Regions from separate parts of the Neobacillus oceani genome, predicted to be linked through region 2. Evidence: riboswitches for the same ligand, from Rfam matches in the RefSeq annotation. Region 2 holds a riboswitch; each other region holds the start of a gene.
What was found. Region 2 has a riboswitch for cyclic di-GMP ahead of V1499_RS02740 (amidase). Riboswitches for the same ligand answer to the same signal wherever they lie in the genome.
Positions count from the first base shown of each region.

Region 1: another riboswitch for cyclic di-GMP. It lies ahead of V1499_RS21580 (LPXTG cell wall anchor domain-containing protein); the one in region 2 lies ahead of V1499_RS02740 (amidase).
Region 3: another riboswitch for cyclic di-GMP. It lies ahead of V1499_RS05140 (DUF192 domain-containing protein); the one in region 2 lies ahead of V1499_RS02740 (amidase).
Region 4: another riboswitch for cyclic di-GMP. It lies ahead of V1499_RS10455 (response regulator); the one in region 2 lies ahead of V1499_RS02740 (amidase).

Region 1 is NZ_CP143543.1:4,297,532-4,305,323, forward strand. It holds gene V1499_RS21575 (class D sortase) at 1-36, opposite strand, end outside; gene V1499_RS21580 (LPXTG cell wall anchor domain-containing protein) at 95-2,929, opposite strand; cyclic di-GMP riboswitch class I at 3,108-3,198, opposite strand; gene V1499_RS21585 (DL-endopeptidase inhibitor IseA family protein) at 3,483-4,403, opposite strand; gene V1499_RS21590 (F0F1 ATP synthase subunit epsilon) at 4,870-5,277, opposite strand; gene atpD (F0F1 ATP synthase subunit beta) at 5,298-6,719, opposite strand; gene V1499_RS21600 (F0F1 ATP synthase subunit gamma) at 6,820-7,677, opposite strand.
Region 2 is NZ_CP143543.1:552,093-559,884, forward strand. It holds gene V1499_RS02720 (hypothetical protein) at 61-321, opposite strand; gene V1499_RS02725 (DEAD/DEAH box helicase) at 616-1,776, shown strand; gene V1499_RS02730 (amidase family protein) at 1,895-3,361, shown strand; gene V1499_RS02735 (hypothetical protein) at 3,478-3,612, shown strand; cyclic di-GMP riboswitch class I at 3,715-3,799, shown strand; gene V1499_RS02740 (amidase) at 3,902-4,699, shown strand; gene V1499_RS02745 (FAD-dependent oxidoreductase) at 4,975-6,498, opposite strand; gene V1499_RS02750 (trans-sulfuration enzyme family protein) at 6,804-7,792, shown strand, end outside.
Region 3 is NZ_CP143543.1:1,032,417-1,040,208, reverse strand. It holds gene V1499_RS05175 (ATPase, T2SS/T4P/T4SS family) at 1-1,410, opposite strand, end outside; gene V1499_RS05170 (CpaE family protein) at 1,407-2,264, opposite strand; gene cpaB (Flp pilus assembly protein CpaB) at 2,285-2,992, opposite strand; gene V1499_RS05160 (TadE/TadG family type IV pilus assembly protein) at 3,001-3,906, opposite strand; gene V1499_RS05155 (TadE/TadG family type IV pilus assembly protein) at 3,921-4,304, opposite strand; gene V1499_RS05150 (prepilin peptidase) at 4,301-4,816, opposite strand; gene V1499_RS05145 (Flp family type IVb pilin) at 5,023-5,199, opposite strand; gene V1499_RS05140 (DUF192 domain-containing protein) at 5,224-5,556, opposite strand; cyclic di-GMP riboswitch class I at 5,657-5,743, opposite strand; gene V1499_RS05135 (DNA topology modulation protein) at 5,843-6,367, opposite strand; gene V1499_RS05130 (DUF418 domain-containing protein) at 6,364-7,551, opposite strand; gene V1499_RS05125 (spore germination protein) at 7,760-7,792, shown strand, end outside.
Region 4 is NZ_CP143543.1:2,096,492-2,104,283, forward strand. It holds gene V1499_RS10435 (hypothetical protein) at 1-131, shown strand, start outside; gene V1499_RS10440 (hypothetical protein) at 618-890, opposite strand; gene V1499_RS10445 (hypothetical protein) at 1,105-1,512, opposite strand; gene V1499_RS10450 (M15 family metallopeptidase) at 1,908-2,480, shown strand; gene V1499_RS10455 (response regulator) at 2,518-2,898, opposite strand; cyclic di-GMP riboswitch class I at 2,960-3,046, opposite strand; gene V1499_RS10460 (CsbD family protein) at 3,320-3,520, opposite strand; gene V1499_RS10465 (dicarboxylate/amino acid:cation symporter) at 3,621-4,895, opposite strand; gene V1499_RS10470 (M42 family metallopeptidase) at 4,997-6,046, opposite strand; gene V1499_RS10475 (hypothetical protein) at 6,360-6,668, shown strand; gene corA (magnesium/cobalt transporter CorA) at 6,794-7,747, opposite strand.

The DNA.
Region 1 (7,792 bases), 830 kb from region 2:
TATTAAAATCAGTAAAATTGCCGCCGTCTTTTTCATTAGCAAACTCCTTCAATGAAATAGAGGGAGGAGTTCAGCCTCCTCCCTCCCATGTTATTTAGCTTTGCACTTTGCCTGCGCGTAGCATTCCAAATCCAGCAATCGCCAGCAGCATTCCAATGAAGTAGTATGGCATCGGGCTGGATTCACCCGTTTGAGGAAGCGATCCATCAAACCCGCCTACATTTCCTCCTGGTGTTTCATTGTCACCAATATTTATAGGAGGATTTTCATCACTTTCCCCGCCTGTTGCAGGATCTTCAGGATCTACCACTGTTCCAGGATCGGTTCCGCCGCCGGTACCAGGGTCAGTCCCGCCGCCATTGCCTGGGTCGGCAGGTAGTGGAGGTGGGGTGATTGATTCACAAATAAGCATTACATGGAGGATTTTGTCAACCTTATTTACCTGCAGCTTGTTCATTGTGAATGTAGTCGGAGTTCCGTTTAACTCCACCTCAATACCCATGATTTCATTCAAATCGAGGTTGACATCAACAAGGGCTCCAGATTCTTTAAGTGTGAAGGCAATAGTTTGCCCATTGTTCAGAAGGATTTTTCCGTTGGCTCCAATGTTTGCACATCCGCTGGCCAGCAGACTTATCCATGCAAGTTCTTTTGCCTCAACGATTGGCCCGCCAGGTGTTGGGTTTTCCGGAATGACGATTACTGGTGGAGCCGGTGGAGTCGTACCGCCCCCGCCACCGCTATTGTCTCCAGGAGGGGTTGTTCCGCCACCACCGTTATCTCCCGGAGGTGTTCCGCCACCGCCGCCGTTATCCGCAGGTGGTGCTGCAGGGCACTCCAGCTTTAAGGTCAGCAACCCATTTAAAACTATTTTAGATGCATCAGGTTGTTCAGATAACTTGAATGTTTTAACCTGCCCGTTAACTGTTACTTCAACGCGATCAATCAAATCCAATGCCAAAGCGGCTTTAAGATCAACCATATTGTTTAGAACTTCAATCTTTGTTCCATTTTTTAAAACCACTTCGGTTTTAGTGATCGTTCCGATACAGTTTGATAGATCTAGTTTTATTTTGGTAAAAGCACTGCCGCCTTCCGCAAGGTCGCAGTCAAGCTTCACGGTTAACGTTCCATCTTTTAATGTGATCAGGTTCGCTGCCAGATCGGCCAGTTTAATCATTTTTACTTGGCCGTACACGGTCAGCTTGAAACCTTCAATGTTATTAATGCCGAGATCCAACAACAATTCGAGTGTTTCCGAATTAATTTGTACTTCTGTTCCATTCTTCAATAATAGAACTGCATTCTCGACCGGGCCGATGCAGCCTTCAATCAACAGCTTGATTTTAGTGATAGCAGGTACAACTGGAGGCTGCTCCTTTTCACAATTAATTTTAATTATTATTGTGCTGTTTACAGTTTCTTCCGTAACATTGGAGTCAGACAGCAAATACATTTTTGTTGTATCCCCGTTTTGCAGCTTTACCCCTACGATATTCTCCAGCTTTACGCCCTCCTCAAGGGTCAGAAGGAGGTTGAGGAGCGATGTGAATTGAACTTCTTTCCCATTGGAGAGAACAAGCCACGCTTTGTCGAAAGGCCCGATACATCCTTTTACAACAAGCTTTACTTTTGTCAATTGAGGCTTTTCAGCCGGTGGCTTTTCCCCGCAATTGATTGTTATTACAATTTTCCCGTCAATCTTTTCCTTGGTTACTTTGGCGTCTGTCAGAAGATAGGTTGTCTCTTTATCTCCAACCTTTAATTTTACTCCTTGAATTCCCTCCATGTTCATGTTGCCTTCAAGCTCAAGTAGCAGCTTTCCAAGGGAGGTAAACTCCATTTCGGTTCCATCCGAAAGGATCAGCCAAGCTTTATCCACCAATCCTACGCAGCCTTTTAGGGCCACCTTGACTTTTGTCATTTCAGGTTTTTCAACCGGAGGCTTTTCGTTGCAGTGGATTTTGATCACTATTACTCCGTTTACCGTTTCTTTCGTTACCTTTGCATCTGTCAGCAAGTAATCTGTTTTTTTGTCTCCAACTTTTAACCTGATTCCAACGATATCATCAGGATTTTCATCCAGGAAAAGCATCAGATTGCTTAAGGAAGTAAACTCAATTGGGTTTTTCCCATTTAGAAGCAGCCACGCTTGGTCAAAAGCTCCAACGCAGTTTTTAACAACAAGTTTAACTGCGGCTCCGGCCTTTTCTTTACATTCAATTTTAAAAATTTTAGTCCCATTTTCATTTTTTGGAGATTTAACATAAACATCATCTTTATTGTAAACGAGTTCCTTACCGCCTTTTAGGACTACTCCTACTTTGGAGATATCATCCAGCTCAACATCCAGTTCATTCATGCCCTTGGTAAGATTGATTCTAGTATTTTTGTCGTCGTTAAGGATAAAGAAAGTACTTTCAGCCAGCGGATTGCATCCCTTAATCAAATTCACCTTATATTTGTTCTTCTTTCCGTTATCGTCCTTCCCGCTGCCGTTATCGTTTCCATTACCGGGATTCTTGTCACCTTCCTGGCCGCCACCGTTATTCTCTTCTTTTACAACATAAGAAAACGTAATGCTGGTAATATCATTACCCGCTAGAGCAGGCAAGATGCCGGATTTCCCACCACTAAAATCGTTTAATGATGATTGCCCAATGTGAATGCTTTGTATTTCAAGATTGGAGGTCCAACTCCAACCTCCCGCACCTCCCGCAGTTTCCACGGTAATTTCCAGTGGACCATCAAGATCTTTATATGTTCCCGCCACAAGGTTTGATACGTTGAGGACGAAAGTTTTAGTTTCTCCTTTAGTTTCTTCTTCTCCCCCTTGTTTCGCGAACGCGGCTCCCACAGGAAGCATATTAAAAATCATAAGTAGTACTGAAAGAAATATCGCAGCGTTTCTTACTACAATCTTTTTCAAATAATAACCCTCCTGTCCTATTCATTTATGTTATAAACAAAAATTACCGAATATTCAGTCTTATGTTGACAAGACACCTCCCTGTTGTAAATTTATATTTAATAATGATAAGGACATATCATCCTTCATTATTATTAAAAAATAATGTAAAACACCAAAAAGCTGCCAGAAAAAGGTTTCTGGCAGCTGGACGGCCATTCCGAGATAATTCGGAAGCAGGCTCCGAGGCTTTGCGTCCCACCCTTTCGAATGGTTTGCCTTTAGCTTCTAGTATGTACTTACTAACACTTAAATAGCTGATGCATTAAGCCTTGATTACAGTTTATTGATTACCCGGATATATCCTCAATAAACCAATTTGAGTATTTATTTGCAATAAAGGTAGAAAATACCTAGATGGGATGTAGGCCAATTGAATAAAATTGGCCTTTTTTACCATAAATAATTACAGAATTCGATTTTAGGGGTTGCAATAGCAATATAGTTTTATGAAGAGTAAAAAAGGGGTCCAAAAGGAAGAAACCTGCCCAAAACGGACAGGTTTCTGTTTAAATTACTTGAGGTGACGGGCGGTACCATAGCTGGCAATCCTAAAATCCATATCACCTGTTTGCTGAATGAGGAAATACATTTCATTTTCGCCAGGCTTTAATGATCCTTTATATCCTGCATCCAGTTCTACGAAGAATTTAGCCTTATATTCTACATGAACCTTTGACCTGCCAACTTCTTTCAATTCCCTTACCTCAACCTTTTTAATTCCCTTCTTAAATTCATCGACCCAGGCGGTTGTTGAAGGATCCACGAATTGTTCCTTTGATACGCTGGAATTCACGAGAAGATATTTAAAGAAAGCGAAAGCCGGGTTGATATTAAACGGCACATCCAAGTCAAGCACCGGTTCACTGCTTACTCTGTAGCCAATTGACGGATAGTAGTTGTATCTAACAATATAGGCTTCTTTTTCAACTGTATCGCCCACAGGAACTACGAGGCGGAAAACCTTCACGCTCTTGTCATTCCTTACAAATTGGGCTTCGGCTTTATCCCATTGCAGGAGTGAACCCCCGTCTGCCTCAGGCTGGGCAAGCTTTCCCTTATAAACGATAATGCCACGGTCTTTGATGAATTTTTCGGCTGCATGATGTGTTAAGGTTTTCTTTAAGTAAGCCAACAGTTCCTTTTTTGTGTCGATGGAGCTGGAAAGGTAGCGGTACGATGTTCCCTTGTAGGCAAACGTTTTATACTCTCCTTCCTTATAGGACCCTCCCATTTGGACGTAGGCTGATGCCTTCGCCAAATCCGCTGCCATTTTTACAGCCTGCTTGGCGGATAGCTCGGTTGATGCTTTTGCTTTTTGTGTTGCGGCATTTTTATTTGTTCCTGCAGCAAACGCCGCATCGGTAGTTTGCAAAAGAGGTGCTCCTAGTAATGCCAATGTAAGACCTGCAATCAATACGTTTTTGTTTCTCATGTTTATTCCTCCCACTCATTTTGTCATGCAATTGAGTAGTCGGCGGGATAATGGAAAAGGTTACATAATTTACCTTGTTTTATGAAGAAAAACAATTGTATCGTTCTTCTACACTAAATTGGCTAAGGGAGTGGCCGAACGGCAGTGTGCAACCGGGCCTTCGGGCATTAAAAGAAGTAAAGTCTTTTATTTCGGTTCAAAGATGGAAACCCATCCTTTCGTCCGACGATCATTCTCAAAGTCTGGCTGACAAATTAAATTAATCATGAAATGGGAGGATAAGCGGAATCTCCCCCTTTTTGTGTTATAAAAATTTACTTTAAAGGAGATTTTGTCTTTTACATTTTTATAGATAAACGACTTCTTATGATTGGAGAGCCCAACTGTTTATTTTCCGCAAAGAAAAAGCCCCCAATATGGAGCTTTCACTCCAATTGGGGGCGGTGTCCTAGTTAATATATTGTTTTTACAATCTTCTCTCTGCTACGGCCAGACGGTTAATGGCGCGCTGAAGCGCAAGTTCCGCACGTTTGAAATCGATATGCTCCTGCTGGCGCTCCCGGAGGCGCTGTTCGGCCCTCTCCTTCGCACGCAACGCACGCTCGACATCAATCTCATCCGATTGTTCCGCGGACTGGGCCAAAATGGTTACCTTCTCGGGACGGACTTCAAGAAATCCTCCGCTTACCGCAACCAGTTCAGTTTTTCCTTCCTTTTTCATCCGGACGGCCGCAATTTGCAGTGGTGCGACCATCGGAATGTGTCCTGGAAGAATTCCCAGTTCACCGCTTTGTGCTTTCGTGCTTACCATTTCGACATCGGCGTCATAAACCGGGCCATCGGGAGTAACAACACTGACTTTGATAGTCCTCATTTTTCACCCTCCTGGCTTGTTTAGACCTCTACGCCCATGCCTTTTGCAGCTTCGATAACGTCTTCGATGCGGCCTACTAGGCGGAATGCATCTTCCGGAAGATGATCGTATTTTCCATCAAGGATTTCACGGAAGCCTTTGACAGTTTCCTTAACTGGCACATAAGAACCAGGCTGGCCGGTAAACTGCTCGGCAACGTGGAAGTTTTGCGAAAGGAAGAATTGGATCCGGCGCGCACGATGTACCACTAGCTTATCCTCATCGGCAAGCTCATCCATACCAAGAATCGCAATAATGTCCTGAAGCTCGCGATAACGCTGAAGCGTCTGCTGAACTTGGCGGGCTACATTGTAGTGCTCCTCGCCAACAATTTCAGGCGTCAATGCGCGAGATGTCGAAGCGAGCGGATCCACCGCAGGGTAAATACCCATTTCGGAAAGCTTACGCTCAAGGTTTGTCGTTGCATCCAAGTGGGCGAAAGTCGTTGCCGGAGCCGGGTCGGTATAGTCATCGGCTGGAACGTAAATTGCCTGAATTGATGTAACGGAACCTTTATTTGTAGACGTAATCCGTTCCTGGAGGCGGCCCATTTCTGTCGCAAGCGTCGGCTGGTAACCAACCGCGGATGGCATGCGTCCGAGAAGGGCGGATACCTCCGAGCCTGCCTGCGTGAAACGGAAAATGTTATCCATGAAGAAGAGAACGTCCTGTCCCTGCTCATCACGGAAATACTCAGCCATTGTCAAACCGGTAAGGGCTACACGCATACGCGCGCCAGGCGGTTCGTTCATCTGACCGAATACCATCGCTGTCTTTTTAATAACGCCCGAGTCAGTCATTTCATGGTAAAGGTCATTTCCTTCACGTGTGCGTTCGCCAACACCGGCGAAAACGGAAATCCCACCATGCTCCTGGGCAATGTTATTGATCAATTCCTGGATAAGGACGGTTTTCCCTACACCCGCACCACCAAAAAGGCCGATTTTACCACCCTTAATGTATGGTGCAAGCAGGTCAACTACCTTAATTCCCGTCTCAAGAATTTCGACTTCGGTCGAAAGTTGCTCGAAAGTAGGAGCCTCGCGGTGAATGGAATCCCTACGGGCGCTAGCCGGAACTGGTGCGTCCAGGTCAATTGAATCACCCAGTACGTTAAAGACACGCCCAAGTGTTACATCCCCAACCGGAACAGAAATAGGGGCGCCTGTGTCCACTACTTCAAGTCCGCGTGTCAGCCCGTCCGTGGAAGCCATTGCAATGGTACGGACAGTATCGTCACCAAGGTGAAGGGCTACCTCAAGGGTCAGGTCGATATCGACTTCTGATTCATTGCGCGCTTTGGAACTTATCTTTAATGCGTTATAGATTTCCGGCAGGTTGCCGCTGTCAAACTTAACGTCAACAACCGGTCCCATAACTTGCAGGACATGTCCTGTGTTCATCGTTTTCCCTCCAATCTGAAAAATCCGGGGACCATGGCCATGCCATTGCCTTTTAAGGCAATACAGCAGAAGACCTTGGCCGCTCAATCGTGTCGCGTGTTTACTCCAAAGCAGATGCTCCGCCGACAATCTCCGTGATTTCCTGAGTGATTGCCGCCTGGCGGGCACGGTTATATTTCAAGCTATATGCATTGATAAGCTCTTTTGCATTGTCGGTTGCATTCCTCATCGCCGTCATCCTGGCAGCATGCTCGCTAGCCTTGCTATCTAGGAGAGCGCCATAAATAAGGCTTTCCGCATACTGTGGGAGGAGAACTTCAAGAATTTCCTCGGCATTTGGCTCGAATTCATAGGATGTAAGCTTTGTGGATGCGGAAATATCCGTTAATGGAAGCAGCTTCTTTTGGATTACTTCCTGTGAAATCGCACTGATGTAGTGGCTGTAATACATATACAGTTCGTCAAATGTACCATCGGAAAACATGCCCACCGTACTGCTTGCAATTTCCTTTATATCGTCAAATGAAGGCTGGTCGGAAATGCCGACTATATCTAGTACGACATTCATGCCTCTTTTACGGAAAAAGTCGCGTCCAATCCTTCCAATTGCAATAATGCCAAATTCATCATTCGATTTATGACGATCCTGGATTGTCTGGTACAGCTGGCGCAAAATGTTGCTGTTATATGCGCCCGCAAGCCCCCTGTCGGATGTGATGACAAGGTAACCAGTCTTTTTAACCGGCCTTGACTGGAGCATTGGATGGTTAGCATCCTTGCTGCCAACCGCAATCGAAGCCGTCACTTCCTGAATCTTTTCCATATAAGGGACAAAGGACTTGGCACTCATGACTCCACGGTTCCATTTTGCCGCCGATACCATTTCCATCGCCTTTGTAATCTGGCTCGTTTTCTTTGTGGAAACAATCCTGGATTTAATGTCGCGTAATGATGCCACTGGTTCTCACCACCCTTATCAAAGTTAAGGCCGAGAGCCGCGTTGGCCCCTGCCTGTTATTGTTGGAGAATATACCGGCCCTGGCGCCCTTCCAGGCAAGCTCCCGTTATGGGGA
Region 2 (7,792 bases):
AATGAGGGGAAATTTTTGCAAAATAAAAACCAGCCGCGATGCAGACTGGTTTTGGAACCATCAGACAATTTTTTTCCTCAACACGAGCCAGTAGGAGGCGAATCCCCCGATAATCAGGATTCCGGCTATTCCGGGGAGGATATATATCTTAATTGGGGATAAGGGTTCCGTGGATTTTTCTTGGACCGGCTTTTGCGCTTCCTCGCCGGATGCCTCCGCCAAGGTGATTGGCTGATTTTTATCTGGAAGTGTTGGTGAAATTGCTTGGTTGGATATATAAAGGAACAAGAGTCCGAAAATAACTAGAATTTTCTTTAACATTGTATTCAACTCCGATATGTTGTTATCGTGATGTTACTATTTTAACATCTATAGAAAACCGCAAGGGGCTTTGTGGCTATTGTTCACAATAGTTTCATATTTAGCGTGTAAAATATGACAAATTTGGCTGTTGGGATTGGGGTTTTGAATGGTCAAAACGATGGTGTGTGCAGCTTGTAGCGGGCGGCTTGATGGCATAGGCCAATTTTTCGAAAAAGAGCTTTGGCCTTAAATGGATTTATGATGGAATCTTCCTTATAATAAGGACAATCAACAGGTGAAAAGGAGCAGTTTATGCTAACGATACGTGAAACATTTAAGCCATTTATACAGGATGTGTGGGAGAAGTCGGGGTTCAGCCGGCCGACGTCGATCCAGGATGCGGCGATTCCGGCGATTCTTGAGAGGCGCGACGTGATTGCGGAGTCGCCGACCGGGACGGGGAAGACGCTGGCGTATTTGTTGCCGGTGCTTGAGAAGGTCGATAGTTCCACCCAGGCTCTTCAGGCGGTCGTGCTTGCGTCGAGCCAGGAGCTGATTATGCAGGTGTACCAGGAATTCCAGAAATGGTCGGAAGGGAGCGGCATCCGCGGGGCGACTTTTATTGGCGGTGCGAACGTGAAACGGCAGCTTGAGAAGCTAAAGAAGAAGCCGCATATCGCTTTTGGGACACCAGGCAGGGTGAACGAGCTGATCAAGCAGAAAAAGCTGAAAATGCATGAGGTGAAAACGATTGTCCTGGATGAGGGCGACCAGCTTTTGGTCCGTGAACATTTCGGCCCGGTGCTTGATATTGTGAATTCGGCGCTGAAGGATCGCCAAGTAGTCCTGTTTTCGGCGACGATGAAGCCGGAGACTGAGCAGCTTGCGAAGAATTTGACGGAAAATCCGGAGATAATCAGGATCACGAAGGATGAAGCGATTGAGCAGGGGATGGTTGAGCATATTTATTTCTCATGCGAGCCGAGGGAAAAGATGCTCTTGCTTGAAAAAATAGCGAGGCTGGACGGGATTAAGGCGCTGGCGTTCATCAACGATATTACCGAAATTCCAGTCATTACGGCGAAGCTTCAGTTTAAGGAGTTGTCCGCGGGCCTTTTGCATAGCGAGCTTGGGAAGATGGACAGGCAAAAGGCGATCAAGGAGTTCCGCGATGGGAAAATCAAGATGCTCGTCGCCACCGATGTTGCCGCGAGAGGGCTTGATATCCCTGGCGTCACCCATGTCATCCATGTTGATTTTCCGAGAGATATCGACCAGTACATCCACCGCTCCGGACGCACAGGGAGGATGGGCGCGAACGGGACGGTCATTTCACTCGTAACGGAACGGGAGGAGCGCGAGTTGAAGGCGTATGGCCGAAAACTGAACGTTCCCGTGGAAAAAAGGATTTTTTACAAAGGGACCATTGCCGTTGAGAACATCAGGCAAATCGAACGGTCGAAAAAGAGATAGGGAACAGGGCGTCCACACTGGGGGGCGCTCTTTTGGTTTACCAGCACCCTTTTGATAAAAAGGATTCGTGGGAACTTTTATCGAATGTATGTACAAAGAGAGGCAGGGGGGGATTCTTGTGCAAAATCCAAGGTTGAAAGAACTGCATGATACATGGCTTGAAGAAGCGACGATTGGCGATATGCAGGAAAAAATGGAGACCGGGAAACTTACGTCTAAGGAACTTGTGCTGATGTATTTATACCGCATTTCACAGTATGACCGAAAAGGCCCGGAGTTGAAGTCGGTCATTGAAATCAATCCTGACGCCGTGCACATCGCGGCTGCTCTCGATGTTGAGCGGGAAGTTTCAGGTGCGCGCGGGCCGCTGCATGGGATTCCAGTGCTCCTTAAAGATAATATTGATACAGGAGACAGAATGCATACAAGCGCGGGTTCGAAGGTGCTGGCCGATTCATATGCGCCGGTGGATTCGGAAGTCGCGCGCAGGCTCCGTGAAGCAGGCGCGGTGATTCTTGGCAAAACGAACATGACGGAGTGGGCCAATTTCATGGCGATCGGCATGAAGAGCGGCTACAGTTCAAGGGGAGGGCAGACGCTTAACCCGTACGGCCCCCGTACTTTTGACGTGGGCGGTTCCAGCGCTGGCTCTGGCGCGGCGATTGCGGCAAATCTCGCCGCTGTTGCTGTCGGAACGGAAACCTCAGGTTCAATCCTTAATCCATCCGCGCAAAATTCGCTTGTTGGTATAAAGCTGACTGTGGGCCTGGTAAGCAGAAGGGGAATCATCCCGATTTCGCATACCCAGGATACGGCGGGCCCTATGGCTAGGACGGTTACCGATGCGGCAATTTTGTTGACAGCGCTAGCTGGCGAGGACATTGAGGACCCGGCTACACTGGCAAGTTGGCTGAAAGAGGTGGATTTCACCATTCATTTGGAGGAAGGGCTTGCCGGCAAAAGGCTCGGCGTTGCCCGGGAACATTATTTTGCCGAAGCCGGAGAAAAAAGGGCCGCTGTCGTCGAAAAGGCAATTGAAAAGCTTAAATCCCTTGGCGCTGAAGTGATTGATATAACAATTCCCTCAGCAAAAAAGCAATGGGATTGGGAAGTCCTCACCTACGAGTTCAAGGCAGGGGTCAACGCCTACCTAAAAGGGCTCGGGCCTAACGCCAAGGTGCGGTCGCTTGCCGATGTCATCCGGTTCAACAAGGAAAATGAAGCGGAAATGCTTAAATATGGCCAGGAAGTCCTGGTCGGCTCTGATGCGACGAGCGGCGGATTGTATGAGGAAGCCTATATCCGTTCGTTGGAGTTCAATGATTACCATGCGAAGGAAAACGGCATCGATTATGTGCTGTATGAGTATCAGCTTGATGCGATTGTCTTCCCTCATGAAGAAGGCGCGGATTTATCCGCGCGCGCCGGCTATCCGTCGGTTGTCGTACCTGCCGGCTTTACTGAGGACGGCGAGCCTGTCGGAATCACCTTTGCCGGGACAGCCTGGAGCGAACCGGAGCTAATCCAGCTCGCGTATGCGTTTGAGCAGGAAACGCATGCCCGGAGAGCCCCTACCCTGCGTTAATTGTTTTTTAAAAAATTTACTCTGGTAACAATGCAGAAACTGCCACTTTGCTAAAAGAATAAACTAGTTTCACTAGTCAAAACTAAACATATCCTGAAAAAGGAGATGTGGTTACGATGGGCAGAAAGAAGCTTGGGAACAGGAATGCGCAGATTAACAACAATAAAAAGGTTGGTAAAACAAGCTCGGAGCTTGTGAAGTTTACAACCGGGCAGGACAGGCTGATCCACAACCGGCCGAATGATGATTGATCTCGATTGACCTTTGGAAGCCACTCCATTTTGGGGTGGCTATTTTTATGTTTCTAGTAATATTGGTCTATTCTCCCATGGGCACAAAGGCGCTATACTATATACAGAAAAAGGCAAACCTGCCGAAAGACAGGGACGCAAAGCGATGGGCCTGCCCGGAAACCCGAATGGCTGCCACGCCGCCGGACTTCTTTTTGGATGTCTGGGACAATTCCAAAAAGGAGAGGAAAAGAAGTCTATGCGCAAAGCTTTTTTGTGTGTAATTTTATTATGTTTGGCGGCGGGGTCAATGGGAAATCAAATTGTAAAGGCTGAGGGGACGCCGCGGGCAACGTGGCTTTGGGATACTTCCATGATTGAAACCCGGCCGGATGAAGTAATCGCTTTTCTTCAGGAAAACAACGCAGACAAGGTTTTCTTACAAATTAATCGGAACATCGGCTTTGATTCATACAAGCGGTTCATCAGAAAAGCTTCTGATTTTGGAGTTAAGGTCCATGCCTTGGACGGCGCTACTGACTGGGTATCCAGTAAAGGCGGCACTTATTTGAACCAGCTCATGAGCTGGGTTTCCGACTATCAGGCCGGGGCCGCTCCGGAAGAGAGGTTCTCTGGAATCCATCTCGATGTGGAGCCGTATTTGTACAGCGGCTGGACGTCGAACTACAAAGCCACAGTGCTCGCCTACCAAAACCTTCTTTTAAACGCGAAGGCGCAGTCTGGGCAGCTTGGCCTGCCTCTGGGTGCGGATATGCCGTTTTGGTTTGACGAACATACTTATAACAATAAAATTGGTAAAGGCAATCTCGCCAATTGGGCCATTCAAACGGTTGATTTCCCGACCATCATGGCATACCGCGACACGGCGCCGGCAATCGCCAATATTATCAGCAATGAAGTGCGCATGGCTCAGACTGCGGGGAAAACGCTTATTGTCGGTGTGGAAACAGGCGCGAGTTCGGAAGGTGATTTCATCACATTCCATGAAGAGGGGAAAGCCTATATGGAAGCCGAACTAGCCGCGGTTGATAGCAGCCATGTTTTTGCCATCCATTATCTTGAAAGCTGGATGAAAATGAAGCCTTAAAGTTTAGGAGAAACAGCTGCACCAAAGGGGGTAGCTGTTTTTTTACGGGTAATTCGGGAAATAAACAATTTTGAAAATTTAGATAAGAGCGAATCCCTGTAATAATGGGGAGAATAAGCCGAAAAATGGTCCTAATCATTTAAAAAACGGGGTGAATAAGAGTAAACGGAGTGATTTAGCATCCATTTTTTTAATAAAGTGCAGGCTTTCTACCGGGAAATTTGCCAAAATGCCATAAAAGAAGAGGCAAAGGGTATGTCCTCTGCCTCATTTTTTCATCCTTCCAGCTTTTTAAGGTCCTCAATTGCAGGTCCTTCAACAACTTCTCCGTTGTAAGCGAATCGTGAGCCATGGCATGGGCAATCCCATGTCTTTTCGGCGCTGTTCCATTCGCACTCGCACCCAAGATGTGTGCACGTCGTATCAACAAGATACAGCTTCCCGGTTTCGTCCTTGTAGCCGCCGGCGCGCTTGCCATCGACCAGGACAACGCCGCCTTCGCCAACCGACAGATCGCCAGGGAACTTAGGAATAAACTCCAACTTTCCTTTTACAAGATGGCCGGCTACAGACGCATTAAAGCTGACCGCTTTTTTTAATGCCGGGTCGAGTTCGAACCGGGATGGGTGATAAAGCTTTTTGTACGGACTTTCAAGATTGAGAACGTAATCCGCCAATATGTGGCCGGCGAGCGTGCTTGTTGTCATGCCCCACTTTTTATAGCCGGTTGCAACAAGGATGGTTTCTTCATCATCCGTTAATGGCCCAATGTAAGGCAGTTTATCAAGCGTATCCAAATCCTGAGCCGACCAGCGGTACATATAGTGCCCGTTTCCAAACACATCCTCGGCGAATTTAGCGAGCGCAAGATAATGCTTCTCTGTATTCTCACTTTTCCCGGTCCGGTGGTTTTCCCCGCCAATAATTAGCAGGTTTTCCCCATCATGAGGCGTATAGCGGATTGAGCGGGTAGGAGAATCGGCACTTATATACATGCCGCCGGGATATTCCTTGTCCGTCTTCACGCCAATCGCATAAGACCGGGACGCGTACATCCTTGCGAAATAGAGGCCTCTTTTATCAAAAAATGGCCAGTGCGAGGCGATAATGGCATGCCCGCAGGATATTTTCAGCCCATCCTTCGTATGAACAACGGTGCCGCCCTCAAGTGTGATATCCTTCGCGGTCGTATTTTCAAACACTTGGCAGCCGGCATCTATGGCTTTATTCAATAGGGCCCTTAAATACTTAAGGGGGTGGAACTGTCCCTGGTCTTTCATTGCGAGCGCATTTTTGACTTCTATATTAAACGGAATGCTCGTACGCAATTCGTGCGGGATGCCGAGTTTTTTATATGCTTCGGCCTCGGTCTCGATTTTCGATTTGTATTGATCGGTTTCGGAGTAAATGACAGCATCCTGGCTGCTGAAGTCGCAGTCGATGTTTTCTTCGTTAATGATCCTTCTGATAAAACCGAGTGCATCGGAATGGGATTCATAGTAAAGCTTAGCCTTTTCCTCGCCAAAATGGCTGATCAGTTCATCGTACAGCAGACCGTGTTGGGCTGTGATTTTTGCGGTCGTATGTCCTGTCGTTCCGTTCAGAACACTGCCGGCCTCGATAATCGCCACCTTTTTGCCTTGTTTAGAAAGCAGGTAGGCCGTTGTGATGCCGGTCATTCCCGCCCCAACGATAGCGACATCGACAGAAAGGTCCCCCTCAAGCCTGCTAAACTTCGGAAGGTCGATTTCTCGCCAATACGTTCTCGGATACTTTGGCGTCCTGCTTTGTCCGCTCATGTTATTCCTCCTTCATCTGATAAGTCCGATTAATGCAATCTGCAATTCACTTTATCAGGGACAGTAAGCTAATAGGGCAACTGTCCCTAAAGGTCCGCTTGGTTCAACCTAATCATCTGCAGAAAACCACCGCTGATGGAAGCTTCACTGTATTGTTCCCTGTTTTGGAAAAATAAACTCAACAACTTGCCAGGGGGTCTGCTATCTGATTTTTCGAAGGATTAGCAATTGCGTTGACGCTCAATGCCCAGGCTGATATACTCACCCTCATATATAAAGATAACCAACAGAAGAAGGTGGCTTGATTGGCAAAGGAATTTGAAACAAAAGTATTGCATGGGGACAAAATAGGCAGGGAAATTGCGAGCAAGGTGACACCGATTTACCAGACGTCTGCCTTTACGTTCAAGGATTTGGATGAGCTTGAAGGGTTCTATGAGGGCAGTGGGCGCTATCTGTATTCTAGGGTAGGAAACCCGAATACGGATGAGCTTGGCGCGGCGGTTGCCAGGCTTGAGGGGGCGCCTGCCGGAGTGGCGGCATCCTCGGGATTGTCGGCTATCCTCGCCGGGGTGCTCGCGGCTGTTAAAAGCGGCGGCCATATTATCGCAGCGGACGACGTTTACGGCGGCAGCTATCATATGCTAAAGGAAGAACTAAAAGACTTTGGCATTGAGACAACGTTTGTTTCATTCACCGACCTATCCAATGTAGAAAAAGCTATGCGGGATAACACCCGCATGATCTATACGGAATCTATTACGAATCCGCTTCTCCGCGTCGAGGATCTCGCGTCGGTTATTTCTTTTGCGAAAAAGAAAGGCCTGATCACACTCGTCGACAATACGTTCGCGACACCTCTGCATGTCCGCCCATATGAGCTTGGTGCCGACCTCGTTGTACATAGCGCAACAAAGTATATTGGCGGCCATAGCGATGTGACATCCGGCGTCGTAGTCGGAAGGGAAGACCTGATTGCCAAGGCGAGCGGGAAGATCGCCAATCTTGGCGCCAACCTGAGCCCGTTTGAAGCGTGGCTAACTACCCGTGGCTTAAAAACGCTGGCGCTCCGCATGAAAGCCCAGTCATCCAATGCCCGGCAGCTTGCTTTGGCGTTAAAGGAAAATGCTGATGTAAAGAGAGTGTATTATCCATTCGAGCATGGGGAAGACGGATACGGCGCGATTGTTACGATTGAGCTTTCCGAAAAGGCGGATATGAATGCATTTTTCCGGGCTCTTTCCTGGATTAAAATTGCGCCAACACTCGCCGGCGTGGAAACAACCGTTTCCCA
Region 3 (7,792 bases), 480 kb from region 2:
GAATACGTTTGGAGGAATATGAATGCCCGAATTTTCAAGACGCTCGTAAAACTTGGGGCGGACGCCTGTTGGAACAAGTTTGCCGATATATTTTCCCGAAGAATCCACTCCGGTCTGTTGGTACACAAAAATATCCTGAAGGACGATCACATCGCCCTCCATGCCCTGGACCTCGGTGATATTTGTTATTTTCCTCGAGCCATCCTTCAGCCTTGATTGCTGGATGATTACATCAAGCGCCCCGGAAATCTGCTCGCGGATCGCTTTAATCGGAAGCTCGACCCCGCCAAGCAAAACCATCGTTTCTAGCCTTGAAATCATATCCCTTGGTGAGTTGGAGTGGCCCGTCGCTAGTGACCCGTCATGCCCGGTATTCATTGCCTGGAGCATATCGAGCGCCTCCGCGCCACGCACCTCCCCTATAACAACGCGGTCCGGCCTCATCCGGAGCGAGTTCCTGACAAGGTCGCGGATGGTGATGGCGCCTTTCCCTTCAATATTCGGAGGCCTTGACTCGAGTGGGACAACATGGTCCTGGCCAAGCTGAAGCTCCGCGGCATCCTCGATTGTGACAATCCGTTCGTCATTCGGGATAAAATTGGACAGAACATTCAGCGTCGTTGTTTTCCCGGAACCCGTTCCGCCGCTGACAAATATGTTCAGCCTCGCCTTGACGCACGCATCAAGGAAGACTGCCATTTCTTTCGTAACCGTACCGAAATTGATTAAATCTTCTATTTGAAACGGATCTTTCGAAAATTTCCGAATGGTAATCGTTGGGCCGTTCAGCGCGAGTGGAGGGATGATCGCATTAACCCTGGACCCGTCAGGCAGCCTAGCGTCGACCATCGGCGAGCTCTCATCAATCCTTCTGCCTATCGGGGCAACAATTTTCTCGATGACGTTCATCACATGTTCGTTGTCCCGGAATGTGATATCCGTCATGACAAGCTTCCCTTTCCGTTCGCAATAAACCTGCTTCGGCCCGTTGACCATTACCTCGGAAACTTCCTCATCTAAGAGCAGCGGATTGATCGGGCCAAAGCCGGTCAAATCATTCGTCAGTTCAGCAACAACGACTTTCCGGTCGACAATCCCGCGGAACGATTCATCTTCCTTGATGACTTCCATCGCCATCGAATCAAGTTTCGGAATGATTGCCTCAACTTCTTCATCCTTAAGTTCATGGAGAATCTTTTTATGAAGGATGCTTTTCAATTCCTGCTGCTTATCGGCCTGTTTTTGGCGGATTGGCTCAATAGGCTGCTCCCGTGGAGTTTCTTTTACCTTTGGAATATCAGGTGTTTCCGTCTTTTGCAATTCTGTTTCCAGCTTGGATTGCTCCGCGGCAGGATTGGGATTGGGCGATGCTGTGTTGTTTTTCTCATTGATGCGGTCAAGCAGCTTCATTTTGACATTCCCCCTTTCTTACGTTTCCAGGGGAACAGGGATAAAGCGTTTGCCTTCTTCTTCCCAATCCCTTCCCCCGCCTGGTTGGATGCAATTAGTTCCGCCATTTTAAAAACAGCTTTGGCAATTTCCGATTTTGAATTCGCTAGTACAAATGGGCTCCCCATATTGAGGGACCTCGAGCATGTCTGGAAGTCATTCGGGATATAAATGGGCGCTTCCTCCCCGAGGATCCTTGCCCCATCCTCTGCTTTGATGACACTTTCCATATTGGCCCGATTCAAAACAACGCGGACCTTGTCACGGAGCCCGAGGATATCGAGCGTCTCCAGCAGCAGCTTCGTATTTTTCATCGCTGCCATCTCAAGGGTCGCGACAACAAGGATTTCATCCGCCTTCTCGATCAGGTTAAGCGTCTGTTCATTCAAACCAGCTCCAGTATCGCAAACGACAAAATCATGTTTAATTAATAGAAAATCAACCATTTTTGAAACCGCCTCCTTTGTCAGAAGATCGGCATATTCCGGGCGCTCAGGCGCGGGCAGGACGCGTACCCCGCTGCCATGGACGCTTAAATATTCCTCAAGGCGATGTTCATCAAGCGATCCAAAACCGTCCATCGCTTCCTTGATTGTGAACGTGTGCTGCAAATCCATTGCCAGTGAAACGTCCCCGAATTGAAAATCGCCATCGAGAACAGCGACGGAGTGATTTCGTTTGGATAATGAGACAGCCAGATTGACGGAGAGGATCGTCCGGCCAATTCCGCCTTTAGCACTGCAGACAGCAATCATTTTTCCGCGGGATTCCGGAGCGCCGCCATCTTTTGTTGTCATTTCATCAAACTCCGCCATCTCCATCACCTTCCATCAAATTAACTCTCATTTCCTTCCGAAGGACTTGAATCAGCTTTCATAACAGGCCTCGTATGCAGCATTAAATGGACGATTCCCTCCTGGGATGCCTTGACAAGCTTTACGGCATCTTCCGGCTTTAGTTCCAGTGTAACCGCCGTATATTCCACATAAGGTTCCTTCGTGTTTTCCGGCAGGGTGATTTTCCTGCCAACAGCCAATACCCTTGCTTTTTCCAGCAAAATATTCGTCCTGAAATCGGGTACGTCTTCTGCCTTTTTATCTTCTTTCGCGAAAATCACGTCGACGTCATCTTCAGGTTCGATTAAATTGGTGACGGACTGTGGCAGGTTCAAGGAAACCGAAACAGCCCGGTATCCTTCTTTCACCTTACGTGAGACATAAACGGTTTCTTCTGTTTGGGAAACGAGCCTGTGGGAAAGAATCGGTTCTCCCTTTTCAATCATCGCGTCAGCAAGCTTTCCCTCCGCCTGCGAAATGGAAGGCACCGCCTGCGGCAAGGCCCTGTCTTCAGAAACCTGGATGACCTCAAGTTTCTCTGCTGTAATCTTTTCGTTCTTATCGATTCTTTCTTTCGCAACGACGATTTCCGCCATCGGCGCGGAAGTCGTTTCCTTTTTATCGAACTTCGCCATGTATTGGTAAAACAATACTGTCGTAATCATCCCCATGGCGAGGGCCAGCACTAATACCATTTTCGAACGCATTTTCCCACCTACTCTGTCAACCGGATGGCATAGGCGCCCCGGTCCAGGCTTCCTTCTTCATAAAAGCCCGTTCCCGGCCATTTAATGAACATTCCGGTTATTGATGTATCGTTGTTTTTCATAGGTTCGGTAATATAAAAATAGGCAAACCCAGTTACTTGGATATTTTTTAACTGGTTTGAATCGAATTGATATGGCTTATAAACGGGAATCAGGATAACCCGGGAGCAATCCCGGTCAGATAAATCCCCGATAGCAGAGGTGCATCCATTTATCAATTCCTGGACAACCGTCCTCGTCTTACCGGCAATGTTACCGGTTTCGGTTGGGATGATTTCCCCAATCTTGATTTCCTGCTGATATCCGTGGCGGAGATTTTCTTCATACGTCTTTGCACCCGGTCCATTAAGGCCCAGGACGCCGAAAACCCCGCTGACCGAACCAGAAGAATCCGTTTTTAACTTTACAACCGTGCCAAAATTAAGCGGAGTATCCTCATGAACCCCAAGAGGCGCGATTCCCTTTGCCCTGCCCATTGGTGCCAGCGATGCAGCGGCGGCTGCCCTGACATTGACTGTTTCAAATCCGAACAATCCCATGAATGCCGGCTTAACCTTTTTTACAAGGCCCACTCTTACCTTTTTGTCTATGTCGATGTCCAGGCTTTTCTTCGAACCAGTTTCCCCATGGTCGGCGAGAATCCGATTCACCACTTTATTGACTTGTTCCTCCGAATTGGTTAGCTCCTGGGCACCGGAGAGCACTGCAGCGTTCGCGGCCTTTTGAAGCTTGCTTTTCGTCATATACAGCATTCCGCCGTCAATGGCGAGCCCCGTGATGCAAAGCAGCGCAACCATTGTTATCGCGACGTAAATAAGAGCGACTCCTTTTTCTTCTTTTAAAAAACTCTTCATGCTCCGTCCCTCCTTCACTCAACTCGGATTGTAGAATCAGTCTGCGCATAAAGCGGGGAAGGAAAGAGGCTTGATAAAAACGGGGTATACAATTTAATTGGATATTTCAATTTCACCTTCACATAATCACCGGATTTTCGTATTGAGCCGGGTGGAGTGATTTCAACGATTAGGTTACTCGAATCCCCAAGGCGGACATAATTTTTCGCGAAGGATGCTATTTCTGCATCCGACCTCCCCAGCCCCCCTTTGCGGACTGTTTCCTGGGCGGCCATGTGGAGGTGGGCATAAGAGTATGTTACTCTGCCAAAGTCAATGATCCCGACGACCAACAACAATAAAAGGGGAAGGACAAGGGCTGTCTCCACCAATGATTGGCCGGATTCATTCTTCCTCATAAAATCATCCCGGCGCGGAAAAATTGAATGGCGGCGCCAACCGCGATTGCAACTCCATAAGGATATGTCTGTTTCATCGCATCTTTATCGTACATGAGGGGAATCTTCAACCCATTCATCAATCCACCTAGCGAATAAAAAACCCCTTTTAATAATTGTTTCGCGCTCTTGCGGAAAATGATAAGGAAAAGAGCGAAAACCCCGCCCGCGAGCGCCATATAAATAGCCGAGAGCGCGACGAATTTCGCTCCCATCAAGGCCCCGATCACGGCGAGGAGTTTCACGTCGCCCGCTCCCATTCCTCCCAGCAAGTAAGGAATTAAAAGGATGCCGAAACCGGTAAGGAGCCCAAGAATGGAGTTCGTTAATCCTTCAAGCCCGCCTGCCACTCCATTTACGGCTAGTGACACAATCAGGAAAGGCAGCAGGACCTTGTTATAGATTTTCCGCTCCCTCACATCCGTCACCGTGCAAATGGCAAGCAGCAGAAACAGTAAAATGGCGTTTATCATTCCAGTAACCTCATTTCCGGGTAAATCTTTTATTGAAAAAAAGCCCCACGTTGACTCCTGAACGCAAGGCTTTCCTACTACATTACAAAATACTCATTTAAAATTATATAAATTGAACAAAAGGTTTTAGTGCCCTTTTATACCTTACGGTTGATTCTAACCATTTGAATAAAAATGAATTTTATATTATATGGTTTTTGGAAAAATTATGGAGTTACTTTTTCAACCTCAGTTGCTACCCCTGTAAATATTGCTATAATTTTCTCTTTAAATCCGATAAGAATAGCTACTACCCCAATCGCAATAACGCCCAAAACCAAACCGTACTCTGTCATGCCTTGTCCTTGTTCTTCAGTCAGCAATGCTTTCATTTTATTCATCATGTTTGATTAGCTCCTTTAATATTATTATTTGATAGATAAACAATGTCCCACTTTCAAGTCCGTATTCTGAATGGTACCCGCCGGCAATTCTAGTACTAAGCGGGCTTTCCGGCGGACCTTTCCAATCTTTGCGGGCGCCATCTTTTCGTCAATGCCCACGACGATGTTGTTTCCGTCCAAATACACAACATCGATTGGATAGTTCATGAAGAATGTGTGGATGGATTGGCAGGGTTGTATGAGCAGGCCGTGACCCGCGGGCAGATTCTTTGTAAACATCAGGCCCTTCAACCTTTTGAAAAAACTGTCGGCGCTGTCTACCGTATCTGCAATTTCCGTCCCTTTCGACAGATTCACGACCTTCAACCTTCGTCACCTCCTGAAATATAAAATGACCCCGCCTTTACCGAAAGGGGGGTCATTGGTAAATAAACACACCTATGATGCACCCTGATCTTTCGGTAACTGGCTGGCATAGCACAAACGTGCCTTAGCCCCTGTAGCTTTGCGTCACTGATTTTCATCAGCTTTGCCTTTATCGAGATACAGCGCGCATATCTTGTCGACTGTTCTCTTACTCACATCATAAAATGTTTATATTTGGTTGGATATAGTACCAATAGACTATTTTCACAAAAATAACCTAGTACTTTTGTATTATTTTTTCGTTTAACCCTCTTAAAAAGGTTTTCACCTCCGAAGGACGGGTAAATATATAAATTTGTTTATCACGGAATTTATGAAGCTTATCAAGGATGGACGGAGCCTTTTTCCGGTTATATCCGGCTACCCAGGAGATAAATTTCCAATCGAGTTTTTCCTGGCAGCCTTCCCCCATATCCGGCCTTGTTTTTCCTTGGTACTGAATCCTTCTTTTCACTATCCCAACTAAACAGCGGATTGTTGAATAATGGAGGAATATGACCGTATCCGCTTTTTCCAGCCTGGCATCCATCGTGGAGCCGAAGTTTCCATCGATGATCCATGTTTCTTCATTCATGATGCCATTTTGCAAGCGAATAAATGCGGTCCGGTCCATCGGAACCCAGCCCGGCTTCCAAAAAAGGGCGTCCAAATGGTATACCTTCAAACCAAGCCTTTTGCCAAGCACCTTGGCAAGCGTACTTTTTCCGGCCCCTCCGCTCCCAATTATAGCGATTTTTTTCACGCATTCCCCCTCCTCCGTAATTTTTGGAGCTTGAAATACGTGAAACTCCGCCACATCCATTCCACCGGGCCGTACCGATATTTTTTCATCCACATGCTACTGACAGCGATTTGAAGAAAGAAAACGGCGAAAACGAGAAGGGTCCCTTGTGCGGCCGAAACCTTACCATAAAGGCCAAGGCCATATCCATAAAAAATAAATGTCGACAAAATAGACTGAAACAAATAATTGGTCATCGACATTCTTCCAACATAGGCTAGGCTGCCAGATACGGCCTCGAATTTTCCGGCTCCCAAGACAATCATCCCCGCATAGGATAGAGCCAGAAGCGGACCTCCAAAAAAGTCCTGGAAAAATTCCACGCTGTAGCCTTCCCACCCATAATACGGCAACGTTTTCAGTGCCATCGCAGGCAGAAGCAACCCAAATGCGGCTACCTTGAATTTCTTTAAATGCCTCACAGACTCTTCAAGCCATCTAAGCTTCGCAACCGCCGCTCCAAACAAAAAGAGTGGCAATATGGAGAATAATGTGATTGGGATAGTCTCAGGGCTGTTGAGAAAGTTCCATTCGGATATCCTCATTTCAGTGATTTCCCGAAACGAACCATTTCCATATACAGCAAGTGCGTGCTGCGCGTCAGCTTTGTACGTTTCCCAAAGGTTTACAATCGGCCCTGCCACGTCAGCCAGTAACAGAAGAAGGCCGAGAAGCAAGTTTGGAATGGTATACATGGCCAGGGCTAATATAAGAAGAGCCTTCCCACTAAACCGCAGGAAAAACAACAGGAGCAAGCCGACGCACGCATATGTAATCAAAATATCCCCCGGCCAAATAAGGAATGCGTGAACCATTCCCACAGCAAGAAGAAAGGCCAGCCTTCTCGCGGCGAACACTGTGAAATTGGCCCCGCGCCCAATAGCTCGTTCCCTCATGAGCATAAGCCCATACCCGAAAAGCATGGAGAACAATGGGTAAAAGCTCGCCTGGGCAAATACGTCAATAAACATGTAGGCAATCCGGTCGATACCTTTTCCCCACCATTCCAGCGGCTCGATGAATACATATGGGGAGTGAAAGCTCAGCATATTTACCAGATAAATCCCTATTATCGCAAAGCCTCTCATTGCATCCAATGATGTAATCCGGTTTCCTTCAACTGTCGGTTCCAGTTTAACATCCATACCGCATTCCCCCATCCATTTTGCATTGTTATGTAGGTGAATAAAATGTCGCCCAACCCATAGATTTAGGGGCATTCCGTAATTATATAGTAGATTTTGCCATTCCGCACTTGTTTTCTCGTCCATTTTCTGTTTTTCTTTCACACTGCACACATTCCCGGGCTATGTACATACGATAGTAGAAGAATAATTTCAAAGGGTGTAGCCTATGCCAGCAATCGTAGGTATTGTCCAGGTCATT
Region 4 (7,792 bases), 1.5 Mb from region 2:
ATGCCTTGGCAATTAATCTGAAAATCGCGGTCGATGAGAATAACTCACGGGAGGCGGCCCTATTTTTAAATGAAATGCTTGTCTATTTTAAAGAGCACAACGATCGAATTCAAAAGAGGATGGAAACGTGAAGAAGGGCGCTTTTGGAGCGCCCTTTTTTGCATCCGACCTTAGGTGAAGGGATGCTGATTATAATTGCTGCATTGGGTACTTATACGGAATTCCGGAAACCTGTTTATAGGAATAGCAATCCCTTTTATATCCGCCAGTTGATGGCTCGCATATGATTTTTGCAGAAAACCTTGGATAGTCAAACGAGAAATACCCGATGCCAGTGGAATACCTTTGGACACTGTGGCGGCTGCCGCTTCGAATTGAATGTACCGGTTTTATCGCAATCTCCTCCTATTCAAGCAGGCCCATATGTGAGCGAGCCAAAGAATGGTCCCATGACAACGGCGTTTCACATCCTAACTTTTTCCCAATTTTTAAAAAGACAAAACCGAAAAACGGAATGTTTTTCGGTTTTAACCTGTTTTTTATCTCGGAGTAAGGCGAACAGCAGAATATAGGTATGGACTAACATGATGTCCATTGATGAAGGTTCCCTTTTTCGTTTAAGAACGTGACAAGACGCCCTGGTCGTGTTTTTCGGTTCCTGAGTAGGCATCCAGCACTGCTTTAATGGCATCCGCCGCCTGGTAGGCCAGTTTGTAATTGGCGGCAGTATTCCGTTCCATTGTTGTCACACGAAATAAGTCAAGTTCCTTGTCATATTTCAATTTGATCAATTCCTTATTGTCGAGGGAAAAAACATGAGTGACATCGGATCCGATATAAGGAACCTCTTTCAGTTCCTCGGCCAAATGGCGAAGTTCGTCAATCTTCATTTTTCCCAGCCCCTTTTATATAACATTCCATAATTCCCTTGGCATTCGGTTGGAAAAATAGTTCACCATTGGCGTTTCCGCCCTAGCCCTATATACTATCTTACCAGACATGGGTACGGGAAAACGGGGCAGGTGGAAATTGTAATTAATAAATAATGTGTTTGTAATGGGGATGTAAGAGGGATATGGTAAATGATTGGCTCAAAGAACCTTATCAGTCCTCCTTTATGTCGACCAAAATATAATCATCATAATATACCCGGACTGTTTTTCCTGATTGGGCCGCTTTTTGGGCAACAGCTACATTTCTGCAGAACAAAGGAATATCATGATCACCATTTGAAAAAATGATGTACGTAAAATCCGCTTTTAAAGGAATATAGCCATCCTTGATTTCTACAAACTTCCCGGTGAAGCAAGAGAGCTCCTCCAAACCTTTTTGTTCCGCCTTTGCAGCAAGGACGAGAAAACGGGCGCGAACGGTTTCCAGAACTTCTTTTATAAAAAGGAAAAACGCCAGCAAGCCAGCAATCATCAATGAAACAATCAGCACATCTGAAACTGGAGGGCGCAACAAGCCAATGGACCAAAAGAGCAATGCAGCTGCCAAATGATGTCTCAAACTTATCACTTCTTTCCGGAAAGAATGTTGTTATTCTGCCGTATCAAAGTTGGGAAGATAAAATTGCTCTGCAAGAAACCAGGAATGGTTGGGACAAAAATAGCCGCCTTCATACTCATCAGGCAGCCGCATCAATTGTTGAAAATATTCCCTTTTTTGTTCTTCCTATAATCATACACCATTTTGCCCTTTAAGTAAATTTAAAATACTGAAAATTAAAACAATTGTAATGGGATTTTTATGAAGTTGTCTAGAGAGTTTCTTTTACCTGGCCGAAAATCTCGGCCGGCCATTAAATCTCTAAATTGAAGCTAAAAACAAAAGAATGGATTTACGGGGGAAAACAAAGATAAAATAAGAATATCACATGTTTATTGGCACAATAGGAGAGAGAGATGCGAAATGTAAAACCGTTTGGGGCTGCTTTGGTAATCGCGGCAGTCCTTTTTCTTGTATGGAAGGCAATGGGCTACCCGGGCTACAATTACGGAAGAAATGTCGCGATGCCTACAGACCTTCATCCTGTAGTTAGGGAAAAAGCGGAGGAACTCGTTTCGACCGCGGCGAAAAAAGGCATTACAATCCAGCTGATTGAGGGGTTCAGGACGGTTGAGGAGCAGAATCGCCTTTATGCAAAAGGGCGTTCCGATGGTGGCCAAATCGTCACCTATGCGCGCGGTGGAGAATCGTATCATAATTATGGCCTTGCTGTCGATTTTGCTTTAACCGGCAAGGATGGATCGCTAATTTGGGATACGGAACATGATATGAACGGAAATGCACGGCCGGATTGGGAGGAAGTTGGATTGATGGCGAAAGGATTGGGATTCGAATGGGGTGGGGATTGGGAACGATTCAAGGACTACCCACATTTGCAAATGACCTTCGGGCTCTCAATCAGTGAGCTGCAGAGGGGAAAACGGCCTCCGGAACGGGCAGTGGCCGATATGAATGGACGAAATGGATGAAAAAACGGCAGTGCGGAAAGCAATACTGCCGTTTTTCTTATGTTCCTTTTAGGTTGGAAACTGGTGTTCCAAGGGCATCAAGGACGGTGAGCAACCCTTCAAATCCCGGTTTGAGAATGAAGCCGCTTGCTCCCATTTCCCTTGATTGCCGTTCAAGGCATTCATCCGTAAAGGTCGACATCATAAAGACCCTTGCTTTCGGATTGATACGGATAATTTCCTGAAGCGTTTCAAAGCCATTCAACTGGGGTAGAAAAAATTCGAGCATAACAACATCGGGAAATCCGGTCCTGTATTTCAGGACGGCCTGTTTTCCATTGTCTGCTTCAGCCATGACCCTGTAATCAGTTTTGTAAAGCTTTTTTTTAAGTACGCTCCGAATAAAGATGGATCGGTCTGCTACGAGTATTGATTTCATTGCCAAGAACCCCTTCGCCATTTTAAAAGGCAAATCAGGAAAGGTTTTGGGATTATAAGCGTACTGCAGCCCGGCTGCCATGACAATTTCTTGTTTTAGGCCCGTGGCTTTGCGTCTTTTACTTTCGTAAAATTTGCCCTTTCCCAAATAGTAGCATTCCTTACTAGTAATAACATGGGACTATAGTCCTGTTTTAAACTAAAGGACGAACATGCATTCTCCTGTGGATGAAAATAACCTTTATTCACTGGGGATTGAGGGTACGAAAATTAGTTCAGAGGTTGTTGGGAAAATCGATTTTTCGGGGAATGTGGCGAATACCGCCCATTCAGCTTGCCAAAATTTCGTTGGGATGGGCTAAAGCTTGTCATTTTTTTAAAAAAAGCCGCCTGGAATGGTCCAGGCGGCTCGATCGTTTGTCCTATTTTGTTTTGTCTATCATGTTATTAAACTCACTGGCAAGCCGGTCCTTGGCTTCGCCGTATTTTTCTTTTACTTGGCCTTTGCCTTTGTCAAAATTGCCTTCAGCCTCAAGCGATTCATTACCTGATACTTTTCCTGCAGTCCTTTTGGCTTCACCTTTCAGCTGGTCCCATGCACCTTTTGTTTCATCTCTGTTCATGATTGAACCCTCCTTGTTGTTCTGCCTTTGTTCTTTTTTACCCTGTAAAGAAGGCATTAAAACAAAGTATGGCTGAAGGGAAGGGGGCAGGGCAGCCTTTTTAGGATGCGAAGTGGTTCGCTTTCCCTTTGATGGTTGCCTGAAGCCAGTTCTTTCCTTCCACAAGGCGGGAAACGAGCATTCCGCAAACGGTGTTGCCAGTAGAGTTAAGCAAGGTTGCCGGCGCATCGATAATCGTTGAAATGACGGCGATGATCGGCAATACCTCAGGTGGAAATCCGAATACGCTGATAATTAGCATTTCGCCAATAAAGCCGCCGCCCGGGATCGCGCCCATGACCGCGCCAACGAGGAACGACACGGCGAGGATGCTTGCGATGCTTGAAAGGCTTGTCACATCCTTGCCGAAAAGCCCGAACAAGAAGACGATTTTCAATACGCCGCCGAACACGGAACCATCCTTATGCGTATTCGCGCCAAGCGGGATGATTGTTTCGGCGATATCCTTTGGTACGCCCATCTTTTTTACGGCATCGAGGTTAACCGGAATGCAGGCCGCGCTCGAGCATGTTGCGATTGCTGTAACAGAAGGGGCAATGACATTTTTCCAAAAAATCTTCACACCGGCTGAGCCGCCGGCAATAAACGCGTATAGTGTGAAGAAACCGAAATAGTACAGGACGGAAAGGCCGAGATACAACAGGAATGTTCGTAAATAGCCTTCCAAAATCTGCGGGCCAAGTTCGCCGATGACCGTGGCAAAATAAGCACCCAGGCCGATTGGGGCATAGTACATGACGATTTTGACGATTTTCATCATTACTTCAGAGCCCGAAGCGAGGAAGGACGCGACAGGTTTGCCCTTTTCGCCCGCCATCGCAGTCGCCAGGCCAAAAAGGACCGCGAAAACAATCAGTTGAAGCATATTGCTCCTTGAGAACAGATTGGCGAAATCCGGGACGGTAACGGTGGCGACAAGCTGAGCCGCGAGCGAAGGTTTTTCGGCCTGCTCAGGCGCATCGGCTTTTTCCATCATTTCCTTTACCGAAGAAATGTCTGTATTCTCTAGGGGGTTTACAATCGTTGTCCCGATAAAGGCAACGACGGCTGAAATTGCCGCCGTGATGAAAAAGACGAGGAAAATACTCCCCATGATTTTCCCAAGGCGCTTCATGCCGCTCATATTGGCGATGGCTGAAGCAATGCTGAAAAAGACAAGCGGGACGATAATCGTAAACATTAAATTCAAAAATAAGTCCCCAAGCGGTTTGACAACCGCTGCGTCCGTCCCAAAGATCAGCCCGGCGGCGCCGCCGACAATGATGGCAGCCAGGAGAATAATCGATGTTCTATAGCTTTTTAGGATAGAACCCATACTTTAAACCTTCTTTCGTAAAATCATTATGCTTCGGGTGCCAGGCATTATCCAACGTTTCATTGGAAAGTCACCATCAACTGCCTAAGGTACAGGCACCATTAAAGCACCATATCCGATTGGACATATTCAAACAGCAGCGCGGCTGTATGGCCGAGCGACAGCTTGTGTGTGCGCTCGAATGCGTGTGAGGAATCGATGCCAGGGCCGATGAGTCCGTGGACGATGTCATGCCCTGAGCGGATTGCTGCGGATGCATCAGATCCATAGTAAGGATAAATGTCGAGTTTGTATGGGATGCCGTGTTCTTCCGCCAAACTAACAAGCTTCTTGCGGAGGCCATAGTGGTACGGGCCGCTGGCATCCTTTACACAAATGGAGACGGTGTATTCATCCGTCGATTGTCCATCACCCATCGCGCCCATGTCGACGGCGAGATACTCGACTGTTTCCGGCGTGATGTTCGAATTACCGCCATAACCGATCTCTTCATTATTTGAAAAGAGGAAATGGGTTGTATACGGCAGCTCAATGTCGTCGGTTTTAATCTTTTTTATGAGCTCCATTAAAATCGCGACGCTCGCCTTGTCATCAAGGTGGCGGGACTTGATATAGCCTGACGGTGTTACTTCGACCCTAGGATCGAACGATACAAAATCCCCGACTTCAATCCCAAGAGCCCTTACTTCCCCGGCGCTATGTACTTTTTCATCAATACGGATTTCCATATTATCCTGGTTCCGCTCGGCCTTGCCTGCATCTTTGTATACATGGACCGATGTTTGGTGCATGAGGATGGTTCCCGTATACGTTTTCCCTGAACTTGTTTCGATTGTGCAATATTCGCCTTCGATGGAGTTGTATTTAAATCCTCCAATTAGGTCGATTTTCAGCCTTCCGCTTGGTTTGATTTCTTTTACCATCGCGCCTAGTGTATCAAGATGGGCGGTTAGCATCCTGTGGCTGCTGGTATCCTTTCCTGGGATCGTTGCAATCAGTCCGCCTTTTCTGTTCCTGGTTGTTTCCACTCCAACCTCTTTTAGGAATTCCTCCACATAGGAAATTGCCTTTTCGGTATTTCCGGTAGGGCTTGGGATGGAAACAAGGTTAGTCAGGATTCCGACGATTTCTTCAATTCGCTCCTGTTCCATAAAGTAACGCCTCCATTAATTTATAGTAGTAAGCCGGCTATCGGAAGTGCATTTTAAAATACGAAAGACCTTCCGAATCCATGTACACCTTTTTCAATTATACATCTAGCAGCGTGGCAAAAGGAGACAAATTTTCTCGTTTTTTTTAGCCTTTCTAAGCATATTTTTCTAAGTAGGTGCATAAGTTGGTAGGGTGCGCAGGAAATTTTTTCAATATTTGATTAAATTCCTCTAGAATGGGGTATTACTGTTAGCGAAGATGCCACTGTATTCTGGTGCATTTCCTATTAATATTTGAAACGGGGGGAGACCGGTGACAAGGTATGAAATGCGGCATATGAAGCCTAGGAAAATCAATGTGTACAAAATGGTTCTTTCGTTTGCTGTCTTGCTTGTCTGCATAGGGGTGATGCTTGGGTTCAGCAGGTATGCGCAAAGCACAATCAAAATCGAGGCTCCTATTGTCGACAACGGCAAGAAGGTCATTGTAACCCTGCCGAACGGACATAAAGTGTATACATTCGAGAATTTGATCGTTGAGGAGAATGGGAAGCTGTTATACAGGGGGGAACGGAACACAATTGACCTGACCGGCGGCAATGTGGAGTACAAGGATTGGTAAGAGGTTTTGCTTAGTTGGACTTGGTTTGGCCGCTTTCTCTTTTTTTGTAATTGTTATTATATTCATATTTTAAAAAGGCTGCCCGGTTTAGTGCCGGTGCAGCCTTTCTAATTACCGGAATACCACTATTTAAACCATCCTTTTTTCCAAAAAATCAGGAACATGGCCGCCGCGATAATCCCCATTACGGCTAGTGATGCAAAATAGCCGTACTTCCAGGCCGTTTCCGGCATGTAGTCAAAGTTCATCCCATAAATTCCCGCGATGAACGTGAGCGGCATGAAAATCGTCGTGATGACGGTCAGCACTTTCATGACGCGGTTTGTTTCGCGGGTATTCATGGACAGGACGCTGTCGCGGATGTCCTTCGTCAGTTCGCGGTTGGAATCGATCATATCCGTCAGTTTCAGAAGATGGTCATGGATGTCGGAATAGTACGCATGCCTCGTTTGGAGCTCAGTAAGTTTTTGTGAATTGAGCATCCGGTAAACCAGGTCCCTTGTCGGGGTAACGGTATGCCTGAGCATCAGCAGCCGCTGCCTGATTTCAAAAACCTCTTTCAGCACATCTTCCGTATAGTCACCCGTATAGTTTTCTTCCATTGCATCTAGTTGGTCCTCAATGACATAGAGCGGAGGGAAATAATTGTCGACAATCTGGTCGAGAATATGATACAGGATGAGAGAGGGGTTCCATTCATCCTTGTTTTCGGAAGATGTGGCCCTGTTCCAAATTTCTGTTATTTCCAAAGAAGGCTGCTTATGGTAGGTCACGATGAAGTTTTTTGCAAGGAAAATATCCACCTCTTCTCGCTCAAGCGTTTCCTGATTGATTGAATGGGTAACGAAAAACGTATAGCCATCATAATAATCGAGCTTTGGGCGCTGCAGCTTGTGCAAGCAGTCATCGATTGCAAGAGGGTGGAATTTCAACGGATTAAATAGCAGTTCAGACTCTTCATCGCTTGGGCTGTTAAAGTCAATCCAGTACCATAATGAAGATTCCCCTGCAGCCAATTCTTCCACTGGGATGCTTGTGGAAATTTCGCCGGTATGGCCTATTGAAAGTGTTCGAATCATACGTATCTCCCCGGTGCCTTTTTCTTCATAATATCCGAACTAGGC